One region of the Streptomyces sp. XD-27 genome, then DNA from elsewhere that is predicted to be linked to it. Evidence: riboswitches for the same ligand, from Rfam matches in the RefSeq annotation. Region 1 holds a riboswitch; the other holds the start of a gene.
What was found. Region 1 has a riboswitch for cobalamin ahead of Q3Y56_RS23685 (ribonucleoside-diphosphate reductase subunit alpha). Riboswitches for the same ligand answer to the same signal wherever they lie in the genome.

Region 1 (7,072 bases):
CAGGGCGGCCACCACGAGCACAAGGACCAGCGTCCGGTGAACAACTACGTGTTCCACCCGGAGCAGGAGTGCAGCCCGCAGACGGTCGTTCAGACCAACATCCCGATCGGGGTGTTCTCGCCGGCTGACACGAAGGGCTTCACCTGCCTCCAGCCCAACACCGCGTTCAACAAGTTCCACGGCTGAGGTCCGCCTCACGCCGACGCTCGCAGCGGGCCCCCTGGGGATCGGTCTCCAGGGGGCCCGCTGGCGTGCGTTACGCCCATCCGGGGCGTGTCGTCGCGCCTCTGATCGGGCGTCACCTACCAACTGCCCGGTGTTCGGCCGGGGTTCCCGGGTGCCGCCCATAATTATTCCGCAAATCAGCGCGTCGTCGGACAAAATGGGATGTTCTTCCATTAACCTCCGTAACTGTACGAAGTTGGTCCAAAACGGACCGCATCGCGCTCAAACAAACGGAGAAGAAATGCGCAAGCTTCAGAAGGCTGCCGTGGTGGTAGCCATGCTCGGCAGCGTCGGCTTCGTTGGCGCCGGCACTGCCGCGGCCGGCGGCCACGGCCCGGACATCGACGTCAAGCAGCACAGCTCCTGCAAGTCGCACGACCTCAACGTGAACGTGCTGGGTGGCATCAACATCCTCGGCAACCTCCTGGGCAACCTGTTCGCCGAGGGCGAGAACGGCAACGCGTACGCCAAGACGGGCACGAGCCAGGACTGCAGCAACCACGCTCTGGGGCACTGAGCATCGCGCCCAGCAGGTGAGTAGGTAAGTGACATGGGTCCCGGCGTCCGAGCCACAAGCCCGGCGCCGGGACCCATCTCTGATGTTCTGCCAGTCCGGCCATCGATCACAAAGGATGACTCATGGTCAGTTGGAAGAAGGTGGCACTGGTCGCCGCGGTATTCGCGGGTCTGACGACGACATACGCGGGCGCGGCACAGGGCGCCCCAGGCGCCGCCTGCGAGCGGGACGACAGCGGCAACGTCGTCTGCAACGACAAGACGGACTACCGCAGCAAGGACGGCAAGTACCACGTCCGCCAAGTCCAGTCATGTGTGACCGGACTCCTGTGGGGGAAGCTGCCCCGGCCTACGGATCTGCTCTTCGACTGGGTGCAGTACGAGGAGCACCCGAAGCCGCAAGAGAAGGCGCGTGTGGACTGCTCCAACCACGCACCGAGAGACGACAGGGAGCGCTGAGCCATCGTCGCGGGCGCTCTTCTCACATAGTGGATGGCCGGAGCCGGGTGGGGACCCGGTCCGGCCATCGGCCGCTGCCTGTCAGAACTCGTCGTCGAACGAGACCGAGCCCTCGACGGCGACCTGGTAGGCCGAGGCGCGCCGCTCGAAGAAGTTGGTCAGCTCCTGGACGTTCTGCAGCTCCATGAAGGAGAAGGGGTTCTCCGAGCCGTAGCGGACCGGCAGTCCGAGGCGGACCAGCCGCTGGTCGGCCACGCACTGCAGGTACTCGCGCATGGAGGCGGTGTTCATGCCCGGCAGGCCGTCCCCGCACAGGTCGCGGGCGAACTGCAGCTCGGCCTCGACGGCCTCCTCCAGCATCGCGGTGACCTGCTTGCCCATCTCCTCGTCGAAGAGGTCCGGCTCCTCCTCGCGGACGGTGTCCACGACCTGGAAGGCGAAGTCCATGTGCATGGACTCGTCCCGGAAGACCCAGTTGGTGCCGGTGGCCAGGCCGTGCAGCAGGCCGCGCGACCGGAACCAGTACACGTACGCGAAGGCGCCGTAGAAGAACAGGCCCTCGATGCACGCCGCGAAGCAGATCAGGTTCAGCAGGAAGCGGCGCCGGTCCGCCTTGGACTCCAGCCGGTCCAGCTTCTCGACCTCGTTGATCCACTTGAAGCAGAACTGGGCCTTCTCCCGGATGGACGGGATGTTCTCCACCGCGTCGAAGGCGGCGGCGCGGTCGTCCGGGTCGGGCAGGTAGGTGTCCAGCAGCGTCAGATAGAACTGGACGTGCACGGCCTCCTCGAAGAGCTGCCGCGACAGGTACAGCCGCGCCTCGGGGAGTTGATGTGCTTGTACAGCGTGAGCACGAGGTTGTTCGCCACGATCGAGTCACCGGTGGCGAAGAACGCGACCAGGCGCCCGATCAGGTGCTGCTCGCCCGGCGAGAGCTTGGCGAGGTCGGCCACGTCGGAGTGGAGGTCGACCTCCTCCACGGTCCAGGTGTTCTTGATCGCGTCACGGTAGCGGTCGTAGAAGTCCGGGTACCGCATCGGTCGCAGGGTGAGTTCGAAGCCCGGGTCCAGGAGGTTCTTGGGCTTTGCAGGGGTCGTCATTACTGGCAGGCCTCGCAGGACTCGGGGTTTTCCAGGGAGCAGGCGATCGCCTCGGCGTCGGGCGTGGCCTGCTGGGCGGGGATCGGGGCGGCCGCGGTGGCCCCGTTGGCGCGCGCGGACTGAGCGATCCGGGTCGCCGGGCGCGAGCGCAGGTAGTACGTCGTCTTGATCCCCTGCTTCCAGGCGTACGCGTACATCGAGCTGAGCTTGCCGATGGTGGGCGACGCCATGAAGAGGTTGAGCGACTGGCTCTGGTCGAGGTACGGGGTGCGCGCGGCGGCCATGTCGATCAGCGCGCGCTGCGGGACCTCCCACGCCGTGCGGTACAGGTCGCGGATCTCCTGCGGCACCCAGCCGAAGTCCTGGACCGAGCCGTTGGACTCGCGCAGCGCCTCGCGGGTCTGCGCGTCCCACACGCCGAGCTGCTTGAGGTCGTCCACCAGGTAGGAGTTGACCTGGAGGAACTCACCGCTGAGCGTCTCGCGCTTGAAGAGGTTGGAGACCTGCGGCTCGATGCACTCGTAGACGCCCGCGATGGACGCGATGGTGGCCGTCGGCGCGATGGCCAGCAGCAGCGAGTTCCGCATGCCGGACTTCGACATCCGCGTACGGAGCGCCTCCCACCGCTCGGGCCACGTCATCTGCGCGCCGGCGTAGTGGTCGGGGTGCAGGACGCCGCGTGCGGTGCGGGTCGCGGACCAGGCCGGGTGCGGCCCGTGCCGCTCGGCGAGGTCGCAGGACGCCTCGTAGGCCGCGAGCATGATGCGCTCGGAGATCTTGGTGGACAGCGCCTTGGCCTCGGCAGAGTCGAAGGGCAGCCGCAGCCGGAAGAACACGTCCTGCAGGCCCATCAGGCCCAGGCCGACCGGCCGCCAGCGGGAGTTGGAGGCCCCGGCCTCTTCCGTGGGGTAGAAGTTGATGTCCACCACGCGGTCGAGGAAGGTGACGGCGGTACGGACCGTGCGGTCCAGCTTCTCCCAGTCCATGTCGCCGTCCGCGCCCAGGTGCGCGGCCAGGTTGACCGAGCCCAGGTTGCACACGGCCGTCTCGCCGTCGTCCGTGACCTCGAGGATCTCGGTGCACAGGTTGGAGGAGTGGACGACCTTGCCGGGCTCGGCGGTCTGGTTCGCGGTGCGGTTGGCGGCGTCCTTGAACGTCATCCAGCCGTTGCCGGTCTGCGCGAGGGTGCGCATCATCCGCGCGTACAGCTGCCGGGCGGGGACGGTCTTGATGGCCTTGCCCTCGGCCTCGGCCTTGCGGTACGCGGCGTCGAACCGCTCGCCCCACAGGTCGACCAGCTCGGGCGTGTCGGACGGCGAGAACAGCGACCAGTCGGCGTCGGCCTCGACCCGGCGCATGAACTCGTCCGGGATCCAGTGCGCGATGTTGAGGTTGTGGGTGCGGCGGGCTTCCTCACCGGTGTTGTCCCGCAGCTCCAGGAACTCCTCGATGTCCGCGTGCCAGGTCTCCAGGTACACGCAGGCCGCGCCCTTGCGTCGGCCGCCCTGGTTGACGGCGGCGACGGAGGCGTCCAGGGTCCGCAGGAACGGCACGATGCCGTTGGAGTGCCCGTTGGTGCCGCGGATCAGCGACCCGCGGGCGCGGATGCGCGAGTACGACAGGCCGATGCCGCCGGCGTGCTTCGACAGCCGCGCCACCTGGTGGTAGCGGTTGTAGATCGAGTCCAGCTCGTCCAGCGGCGAGTCCAGCAGATAGCAGGACGACATCTGCGGGTGGCGGGTGCCGGAGTTGAACAGGGTGGGGGAGCTCGGCAGGTACGACAGCGTGCTGGTGAGCCGGTACAGCTCGCAGACGTCCGCCAGCGCCCGGTCGGACAGGTCCTCGGCCAGCCCGCAGGCCACGCGCAGCAGGAAGTGCTGCGGGGTCTCGACCACCTGACGGGTGATGGGGTGGCGCAGCAGGTAACGGCTGTGCAGGGTGCGCAGGCCGAAGTAGCCGAAGCGGTCGTCGGCGCCGTCGGCCAGCGTCTTGTCGACCAGGGTGTCCAGCCGGGCGGCGTGCGTCCGCACGAAGGCGGCCGTGGAGTCGGCGATCAGGCCCTCGCGGTGGCCCACCTCGACGGAGGCGGAGAAGGAGACCGCGCCCTGCCCGGCCGCCTCCTCGGCGATGGCGAGGGTCAGCAGCCGGGCGGCGAGCCGGGAGTACTCCGGCTCCTCCGCGATCAGGCCGGCGGCGGCCTCGGTGGCCAGGGCCCGCAACTCCGCCTCGTCCGACCCGGCGTGCCGGCCGCGCAGCGCGGCGGCGGCGACCTTGCCGGGGTCGGTGGCGGGAAGATCCGCGGTGAGATCGGTCAGGGTACGCAACAGGGCGGTTCCGGGCGCGTCGGCGGCGGCCGCGGAGTCCTTGGAGTCCTGGGCCGCTGAAACCGGATCGGCGGGCGCGATGGTCACGGAAGTGCTCTCCCTCGCTCGGCTGGGGGGCCAGGAGGGGTGGTGCGCGATGGTCGCGTACGGGCGTGCCGCACCGGAGCAGGGCATGCCGCGCAGCGTCCACCGGCCCAACCCGCGAGGCCCGGACGTGTTCGAGGCCGTCGGCAGGTAGTCGGACTTCACGCGCACGCAAAAACACACACGTACACCGTTGCGGGACAGTTCCGGATTCGCACCGGATTCCCCTGCGGCGACAGCGAGGATGAGCATACATCTTGTGTTGACTGCCGCACGCGCCACCACATGTTGTGTCACTCGGTTTGAGCTTTCGCACGAATGTGCTATATCGGGAGGCTGTTGGCGGCGTGCGCCGGCATGCGGAAGGGGCGCGGCGAGAGCGCCACGCCCCTGTCCTCCACGCTACCGCGCGGCCGTGCGCCGCGCGCCGTCAGTGTCCGCCCGGCGCCTTCACGGCCGCCCCGGCCGCCTCCACGGGCCGCTCGGCCCTGACGCCCGGGTCGCCCGCGTCCGCCCTGTAGTCCTCCGGGGAGGTCTCGTCGATGCCGTCGGGCGCCTTCAGCGCCCGCAGGACGACGGTCAGGGCGACCGTGACGGCGACGTTCAGGACGAAGGCGGTCAGACCGATGTAGCCGATCTCACCAATGCCGGGGATCTCCTTCTGGCTGCCGCCGAAGTGCTTCTGGGTGGGGCTCGCCACGCCGTACGCCGCGACCGTGCCGTAGACCATGCCGACCGCCCAGCCCGCGAGCAGCGCCCAGCGGTGGAACCAGCGGGTGAACAGACCGCCCACCAGCGCCGGGAAGGTCTGGAGGATCCAGATACCGCCCAGCAGCTGGAAGTTGATCGCCACCGTCTTGTCCATGGTCAGGACGAAGGCCAGCGCGCCCACCTTGACCAGCAGGGACACCAGCTTGGAGACCTTCGTCTCCTGCTCCGGCGTCGCGTCGGGCTTGAGGAAGTCCTTGTAGATGTTGCGGGTGAACAGGTTCGCCGCGGCGATCGACATGATCGCGGCCGGCACCAGCGCGCCGATGCCGATCGCGGCGAACGCCACGCCCGCGAACCAGTCCGGGAACATGTCCTCGAAGAGCTGCGGGATGGCCAGCTGCCCGTTGTCCACCTTCACGCCCGCCGCGATCGCCATGAAGCCCAGCAGCGCCAGCAGCCCGAGCATCAGCGAGTACAGCGGCAGGATGGTGGTGTTGCGGCGGATCACCTCGCGGCTGCGGCTGGACAGCGTCGCGGTGATGGAGTGCGGGTACATGAACAGCGCCAGCGCGGAGCCGAGTGCCAGCGTCGCGTACGCCCATTGCGAGGCCTCCGGTGGCGTCAGCGCGCCGCGCGGCTTCCCTGTCGCCTCGTTCGTCTGCGAGAACGCATCCCCGGCCTTGGCGAAGATGTCGTCGAAGCCGCCCAACTTGATCGGGATGTAGATGATCGCCACCACGATGACGATGTAGATCAGGGTGTCCTTCACGAACGCGATCAGCGCCGGGGCGCGCAGCCCGGAGGAGTAGGTGTACGCCGCGAGCACGCCGAAGGCGATGAGCAGCGGCAGGTCCTTGATGAACCAGTTGGTGTCCTCGCCGCCGCCGACGCCCATCACGTCCAGCACCGCCTGGATGCCGACGAGTTGCAGCGCGATGTAGGGCATCGTGGCGAGGATGCCGGTGACCGCGACGGCCAGCGACAGGCCCTTGGAGCCGAAGCGGCCGCGGACGAAGTCGGAGGTGGTGACGTACCCGTGCTTGTGGGACACCGACCACAGGCGGGGCAGGAAGGTGAAGATCAGCGGGTAGACGAGGATCGTGTACGGGACGGCGAAGAAGCCGGCCGCGCCCGCCGCGTAGACCGCGGCCGGTACCGCGACGAAGGTGTACGCGGTGTACAGGTCGCCGCCCAGCAGGAACCAGGTGACCCAGGTGCCGAAGCTGCGGCCGCCGAGACCCCACTCGTCGAGGTTGTTGGCGTTCTCGGCCGCCCGCCATCGCGCGGCCATGAAGCCCATGACGGTGACGGCCAGGAAGAAGAAGATGAAGACGGCGAGCGCCACGCCGTTCACGCCGTCGTTCACTTCGCCGCACCCCCCTCGCGGGACGCGCTCAGCGCCCGCTTCTCACGGCGGACCAGGACGTACGCGATCGCCGTCAGCCCGGTCGAGATCAGCACCCACAGCATCTGGTACCAGTAGAAGAACGGGATCCCGAACGCCTTGGGGTCGACCTTCGCGTACGAGCCGACCCACAGCATCGCGACGAACGGCGCGACCAGGCAGAGACCGATCACCACACGCGCGGGTGTGACGACCGGTCTGGTGCCGTTCGTTCCGGGTGTTTCGGGCATGGCGGCTCCGTCCCCTTG
Region 2 (7,072 bases), 1.8 Mb from region 1:
GCGGCGGCATCACCCCGCGCGCCGAGCCCTGGCCGTTGCGGCAGGACTCGGTCAGGACGTACGAGCCGATGCCGAGCTTCTTCAGCGCGGCGGGGGTGACGCCGGTGGCCTCGTTGAAGCCGTAGTTCCAGCCCGCGAAGACCAGGTCGGCGTCGGCGTCGAGGGCGAGCTCCTTGGTGATCTCCTTCTTCGACAGCCACGGCACCTTGCCGTAGGAGTCCTTCCACGGCACGGCGTCCAGGTCGCCCTTGTCGTCGGGCATCACGAAACCGGCCATGCGGTCCTCCAGCCCGAGGGCGAACATGATCTCCGTGATGCCCACGTCGTTGGTGACCACGCGCCGGGGCGCCTTGTCGTACGTGACCTTCCGCCCGCAGTTCTCGACGGTCACCGGGTAGTGGCCGGACGGCCTGCCGCCGCGGGCGTCGTCGTCCGCGGCGTCGTCCGCCACATGGGCGCCGCACCCGGTCAGGCCGAGGCCGAGGGCGAGCACGAGGGCGATGGGCGTCAGGCGCATGAGCCGTCCTTACGAAGAGCGGGGAGAGGGAAGGGCGGGGAGGAGGTCGAAGAGCAACTGCACGGCACCGGTCTCGGGGTGCGGTACGCGGTGCGCACGGACGCCGAAGACCTCGGCCAGCAGCTCGGGGGTGAGCACGTCGTGGGGGGCGCCGGAGGCGACGATCCGGCCGCGCGCGATCACGTACAGCACGTCGCAGTGGACGGCGGCGAGGTTCAGGTCGTGCAGCGCGGTCAGCACGGTGAGCCTGCTGTCCTTCACCAGCGCCAGCACCTCCAGCTGCTGGGCGATGTCCAGGTGGTTCGTCGGCTCGTCCAGGACGAGCACCCGCGGCTCCTGCGCCAGCGCGCGGGCGATCAGCACCCGCTGCTTCTCGCCGCCGGACAGGGACAGGAAGCCGCGGTCGGCGAGCCGGTCCGCGCCCACCCGCGCCAGCGCGGCCGCGCACGCCTCCCGGTCGGCATCGGTGACCCGCCCGGCGGCGCGCTGGTGCGGCAGCCGGCCCATGGCGACCACCTCGGCGACGGTGAAGTCGAACTCGCTCGCCGACTCCTGCGGCAGCGCGGCCAGCCGCCGCGCGCCCTCCCGTGCGGTGAGCGCGTACAGGTCCTCACCGTCGAGCCGGACCGTGCCCGCGGTGGGGCGCAGCGCCCGGTAGACGCAGCGCAGCAGGGTGGACTTGCCGCTGCCGTTGGGGCCGACGAGCCCGACCAGCTGCCCGGTCCCGGCCCGCAGCGCGATGTCGTCGACGAGCCGCGCGCCCGCGACCTCCACGCTCAGGCCCTCGATGTCGACCCGCATCACGCGCCTCCGAAGCTGTAGCCGCGGCGGCGCATCAGCAGGACGAAGCAGGGCACCCCGATGACGGCCGTGATGACCCCGAGGGGCAGTTCGATCGGCGGCAGCAGCACCCGGGACAGGATGTCCACCCACACCAGCAGCACCGCGCCGAGCAGCGGCGCGACGGCCAGTACCCGGCGGTGGTCGGCGCCGACCAGCATCCGCGCCAGATGCGGCACCATCAGCCCGACGAACCCGATCGCGCCGCTGACCGCGACCACCGCGCCGGTGACGGCGGCGGTCACCACGAACAGCTCGGTCCGCAGCCGGGCCGCGTCCACGCCGAGCGCGGTGGCGGTCTCGTCGCCCATGGCGAGCGCGTTGAGACGGCCGGCGGAGAGCGCGAGATAGCCCAGGGCCGCGGCCACCGCGGCGGCCGCGATCGGCACCGCCGCCCAGCTCGCGCCGCTCAGGCTGCCGAGCAGCCACATCATCGCGGAGCGGGCGGCATCGCCCCGGTCGGCGGAGAAGACCATCAGCGTGGTGATCGCCGAGAAGCCGTAGTACATGGCCGAACCGGTCAGCACCAGGCGCAGCGGGGTCAGCCCCTGCGGCGTGCGGGCCGCCGCGTACACCAGGGCCATCGACGCCAGCGCCGAGACGAACGCGGACAGCGACAGCGCCCAGACACCCAGGCTCGCGAGGGCGCCGAAGAGCAGCACGGCGTTGGCGCCGATCGCCGCGCCCGAGGAGATGCCCAGCACGAACGGGTCGGCGAGCGCGTTGCGCACCATCGCCTGGACCGCCACGCCGATGGCCGCGAGCCCGGCCCCGACGACGGCGGCCAGGACGGCGCGCGGGAAGCGCAGCTCCCACACGATGGTGTACGCGGAGAGTTCGTCCCGGCCGATGGTGCCCCCGGTCAGCCCGGCGCGCAGCATGCGCAGCACCTCGGACCAGGACAGCCCGGCGGCGCCGAGGCCCACGCCGCAGACGAGGGAGACCACGAGCGCGGCGGTGAGCGCGCCGACCAGCGGCGGCAACGGGACCCGGCGGGGCGCGCCGGCGCGTGGGCGCGGGTCCGAGGCGGCCTGTGCGCGCGGGTCCGCGTCGACGGTCCGTGGGCGCGGGTCCGCGGTGTCGGTGGGGCTCGCCACGGGCGGGTCGCTTTCACCTCGGGCCGCGTCCGTACGGAGAAAGGAGGCGCGGCCCGGGCACTCGATGCCGGTGGCGGTCCCCTCGCAGTCCACGGCGAGTTGTCAGGAGCTGCCGCCGCCGCGGGTGATCAGGCTTGCGACCCACTGGGGCCGCCTACTGTTGCGGGTCAGCGCCGGACTTCGACCGGACTTCCCCCGCGGGGGCGGGTGTGAAGCAGAAGACGTGAAGCAGAAGAGCCGAAGGTCAGCGGAAGAAGGCGATGCCGTCGTCCGGCAGGTCACCCAGGTCCTTGGCCCAGGCCGCGACCTGCTCGGGCGTGACGGACTTCTTCAGGTGCGCCGACATGTAGGGGCGCAGCGGCACCTCGGGGGTGGCCTTCTCGCCGACCCACATCAGGTCCCCCTTGACGTAGCCGTACAGCCGCTTGCCGCCGGAGTACGGGCCGGAGGCGGCGGTGCGCGCGACGGCGTCGGTGACCAGGTCGATCTGGGGCTTCTGCGCCGCCAGCTCGCCGTACCAGACCTCGACGACGCCCTGGTCGCGGATCATCACGATCTCGACCTTGCGGTCCTTGTCGATCCGCCAGTAGCCGGACTCGGTCTCCAGCGGCTCGACCTGCTTGCCCTCCGCGTCCAGCACCCAGCTGCGCGAGACGTACTCCAGGAAGTCCCGGCCGTCGTGGCTGAAGGTCACTTCCTGCCCGAAGTTGCACTTCTTCGAGCCCGGGAAGTCGGCGACGCCCGCACCCGTCCAGTTGCCGAGGAGGAAGGCGAGGGGCACGAGGTCCGGGTGGAGGTCGGACGGGATCTCGATCATGGAATCAGGCGTTCTGCTAGTGAGCGGAAGGGAGCGGTCAGCGCTGGCCCTGGTACAGCTTCTTCCAGGTCAGCCCGACGAAGCCGAGCGTGCCTACCGCGACCAGGATCATCAGGGTGGTGAAGACTGCCTCAAGCACGAGCGCGCTCCTCGGACGGAGTGAGGTATTACGGATCGCCGCCAGTCTAGTCCGCGATGCCGCCTCACCTAGGCTGGGGCCATGGCCAAGAAGCTGGTGATCAAGGTGACCGCGGGCGCGGACGCGCCGGAGCGGTGCTCGCAGGGGTTCACGGCGGCGGCGGTGGCCGCGGCCAGCGGGGTCGAGGTCTCGCTGTATCTGACCGGGGAGTCGACGTGGTTCGCCCTGCCGGGGCGGGCGGCGGAGTTCGAGCTGCCGCACGCGGCGCCGCTGCCGGATCTGATCGACGGCATCCTGGTGGGCGGCGGGACGATCACGGTGTGTTCGCAGTGCGCGGCCCGGCGCGGGATCGAGGAGAAGGACCTCATCAAGGGCGCGCGGATCGCGGGGATGCAGGTCTTCGTCAGCGAGATCATGCCGGACGGCGTGCAGGCGCTCGTGTACTGAGCGTCTACGGGTACCGAGCGCCGTCTGCGGGTACCGAGCGCCGTACCGGGCTTCGCCCGCGACTCAGCTCCGGCGGTCCAGCTCGCGCCACCACTCGTCCGACTGCCGGTCGCCCGTCTCGTCCCACCACCGGTCGTCCGGCCCTCTGCGGTTCGCGATGATCGCGGCGAACGGCGGGATGGCCATGGCGACGACGCACATCGCGACCGCCACCGGCACGGACCACAGGCGCACGACGGCCCACGCCGTGATGAACAGCGTCAGACACGCGCCCATCAGGACGAAGTAAGCACGGCGCCGTCGCGCGTACACGCTTTCAGCGTACGACCGAAGGCCGCTCCCCGTAACCGCGCCCGCAACGACCGAGAGCCGCATCCCGCAGAGGGCGTCCAACCCAGGGATGCGGCTCTCGGCCCGTGAGCCGGGTTGCGGCTCAGACGGCGATGGCGACCTCCGCCAGTCCGCCCTTCTGGGCGATAACGGTGCGGTCCGCGGTCGCGCCCGGCACCAGGGCGCGCAGCGTCCAGGTGCCCTCGGCGGCGTAGAAGCGGAACTGGCCCGTCGCCGAGGTGGGGACCTCGGCGGTGAACTCGCCGGTGCTGTCCAGCAGGCGCACGTAACCGGTGACGGGCTGGCCGTCGCGGGTCACCGAGCCCTGGATCGTGGTCTCACCGGACTTGATGGTCGACGCGTCGGGGCCGCCGGCCTTTGCTCCACACATGGGTGTCTTTCCTTACGTTCCGGGAGGCGGGGAGGTCAGTTGTTGGCGCCGAGCTCGATCGGCACGCCGACGAGCGAGCCGTACTCGGTCCACGAGCCGTCGTAGTTCTTGACGTTGGTCTGGCCGAGCAGCTCGTGCAGGACGAACCAGGTGTGCGCGGAGCGCTCACCGATGCGGCAGTAGGCGATGGTGTCCTTCGCCAGGTCCACGCCCTCGCCCTCGTACAGCTCCTTGAGCTCCTCGTCGGACTTGAACGTGCCGTCGTCGTTGGCCGACTTCGACCACGGGATGTTCCGGGCGGACGGCACGTGGCCCGGACGCTGCGACTGCTCCTGCGGCAGGTGGGCGGGGGCGAGCAGCTTGCCGGAGAACTCGTCGGGGGAGCGCACGTCGACCAGGTTCAGCGAGCCGATCGCGGCCACGACGTCGTCGCGGAAGGCGCGGATCGAGGTGTCCTGGGCCTTGGCCTTGTACTCCGTCGCCGGGCGGGTGGGGACCTCGGCGACCAGGTCGCGCGAGTCCAGCTCCCACTTCTTGCGGCCGCCGTCGAGGAGCTTGACGTCCTGGTGGCCGTAGAGCTTGAAGTACCAGTAGGCGTAGGACGCGAACCAGTTGTTGTTGCCGCCGTACAGGACGACCGTGTGGTCGTTGGCGATGCCCTTCTCGGACAGCAGCTTCTCGAACCCGGCCTGGTCGACGAAGTCACGGCGCACCGGGTCCTGGAGGTCCTGCTTCCAGTCGATCCGGACGGCGTTCTTGATGTGGTTCTTCTCGTAGGCCGAGGTGTCCTCGTCGACCTCGACGATGACCACCTTGGGGTCGTCGATGCGGGCCTCGACCCAGTCGGCGTCCACCAGGACGTCACTGCGGCTCATGTTCTCTCCTCCGGGGCAGTTGCGGCGGTACGGGGGTGTGCGGGTACGCGGGGACGGCGCGGCGCGGGGAGGCGCGTGGCGCTGTACGAGAGAAGGGATGCCCATTTCGGGCGGAGGGGGAGCGGGCGGCGCTCACCCGGTCAGACGGTGCGACAGAGCATGGCGGCGACACGGCACAGGTCGACTGCCCGCCGCTTTGTGAGGTCCGCCTGTCCCCGCGGACGGAGACCGCTAATCGAGCTCTGCATGGGGGCGATGGTAGGGACGGACGGACGGGCGTGTCACCGGCGTGTCGGATGATGAGACGTAATCGTCTGAATAGTGATACGCGGGGCCTGCTTCGGGCGCCTCGGAGCGAGGCCGTCGGCCCGTACCGCGGCGGTGATCTGCGGTACGGACGCGGCCGTCTCAGTGATTGGACATTGAACCGTTTTGGCGGTCAGCCGGCCAGGTTCACCGAGTTGCCCGTCACCGACAGGTCGATGCCGTCCTCGGTGGTCTCCAGCTTCTCCAGCCGCAGCCCGCCCGGCAGGTCGTCGATCTTCCAGTCCTTGTCGGTCTTCTCCCGGATCCTGTCCCCGAGCCGCGCGGGTACGCCTTCCGGGGTGGCGCCGATGCGCAGCCGGATCGTGTCGCCGTTCACCACGGAGATCGTGCCGTCCGCGCTCAGGCTGAGGCCCAGGTAGCTGCCGGTGATCTTGACCCGGTTGGCGTCCGCTCCGGCCTTGCCCGCGTAGCTCACCTGGAGGCCGTCGCCCGCGGCCTTGGACAGGTCCGCGTAGCTGATGTGCGCCTGGCCGGAGGCGCGGTCGGCGGTGGCGGAGGAGAAGTCACTGGAGATCTTCACCTGGTGCAGCGTGGCGGTCAGCTCGGTGATCGTGACCTCGCGCCCGTCGTCGGTGGTGGCCGATATCCCGTCGAGGCCCACCTCGACCTCGTCCAGCTCCTTGTTCAGCGCCTGGGTCAGGAAGGGGAAGCCCTTGATCGAGACCTCGGGGGTGATCGAGAGCCCCTGATGGCTCTTGATCTTCTCGGCGGCCTCGTCCTCCGCGTAGCCGACCGCGAACCGGTCGGCCGCGACGCCCAGGCCACCGAGGACCACGAGGATGATCAGCGTGATCCGCAGCCCGCGCCCCCGCCGCCTCCTCGGTGCCCGCCGCGCGGGTTCCGGATGCGCGGGTTCCTGGTACGCCGGTTCCTGGTACGCGGGCTGCCGGTGCGCGTCGGCGGCCGCCGACGGGTAGGGCGGGTCCGCCGGGTACGCGGCGTTCGTGGTGTGCGTCGGCTCGGTCACGTTCGTCCCCCACTCCTCGGTCAGGCGTTTGCCTGTCGCTGCGAGCCTAACGAACGGCTTTCCCCCGCCTGCGGTTCCCGCTGTTCCCGATGAGCGCCACGGGCTCCGCCCCCAGGGCCCCGGGTCGCCGGTGGCCTGGGGGCGGAGCCCAGCGGCCTACGCGATCGCTCGGCCGATCAGGTAGACGGCGGGGGCGGCCGCCGCGAGGGGGAGGGCGACGCCCGCGGTCATGTGCACGAAGCGCGACGGGTAGTCGTACGCGGCCACCCGCAGCCCGATCAGCGCGCACACCCCGGCCGCCGCGCCCAGCCCGGCGGCGCCCGTG

Region 2: it holds a riboswitch for cobalamin, as region 1 does, so the genes downstream of both, Q3Y56_RS15540 (iron ABC transporter permease) here and Q3Y56_RS23685 (ribonucleoside-diphosphate reductase subunit alpha) in region 1, are expected to answer to the same signal.

Annotation. Positions count from the first base shown of each region.
Region 1 covers NZ_CP130713.1:5,433,748-5,440,819, forward strand. The annotation lists gene Q3Y56_RS23665 (hypothetical protein) at 1-186, shown strand, start outside; gene Q3Y56_RS23670 (hypothetical protein) at 467-742, shown strand; gene Q3Y56_RS23675 (hypothetical protein) at 865-1,200, shown strand; partial or broken gene Q3Y56_RS23680 (ribonucleotide-diphosphate reductase subunit beta) at 1,282-2,300, opposite strand; gene Q3Y56_RS23685 (ribonucleoside-diphosphate reductase subunit alpha) at 2,300-4,711, opposite strand; gene Q3Y56_RS23690 (hypothetical protein) at 4,716-4,862, shown strand; cobalamin riboswitch at 4,836-4,977, opposite strand; gene mctP (monocarboxylate uptake permease MctP) at 5,139-6,785, opposite strand; gene Q3Y56_RS23700 (DUF3311 domain-containing protein) at 6,782-7,054, opposite strand.
Region 2 covers NZ_CP130713.1:3,644,771-3,651,842, reverse strand. The annotation lists gene Q3Y56_RS15550 (ABC transporter substrate-binding protein) at 1-517, opposite strand, end outside; gene Q3Y56_RS15545 (ABC transporter ATP-binding protein) at 527-1,318, opposite strand; gene Q3Y56_RS15540 (iron ABC transporter permease) at 1,318-2,340, opposite strand; cobalamin riboswitch at 2,556-2,689, opposite strand; gene Q3Y56_RS15535 (FABP family protein) at 2,699-3,271, opposite strand; gene Q3Y56_RS15530 (DsrE family protein) at 3,492-3,857, shown strand; gene Q3Y56_RS15525 (DUF3099 domain-containing protein) at 3,921-4,169, opposite strand; gene Q3Y56_RS15520 (DUF1416 domain-containing protein) at 4,291-4,578, opposite strand; gene Q3Y56_RS15515 (sulfurtransferase) at 4,614-5,453, opposite strand; gene Q3Y56_RS33530 (putative leader peptide) at 5,594-5,701, opposite strand; gene Q3Y56_RS15510 (DUF2993 domain-containing protein) at 5,893-6,747, opposite strand; gene Q3Y56_RS15505 (hypothetical protein) at 6,904-7,072, opposite strand, start outside.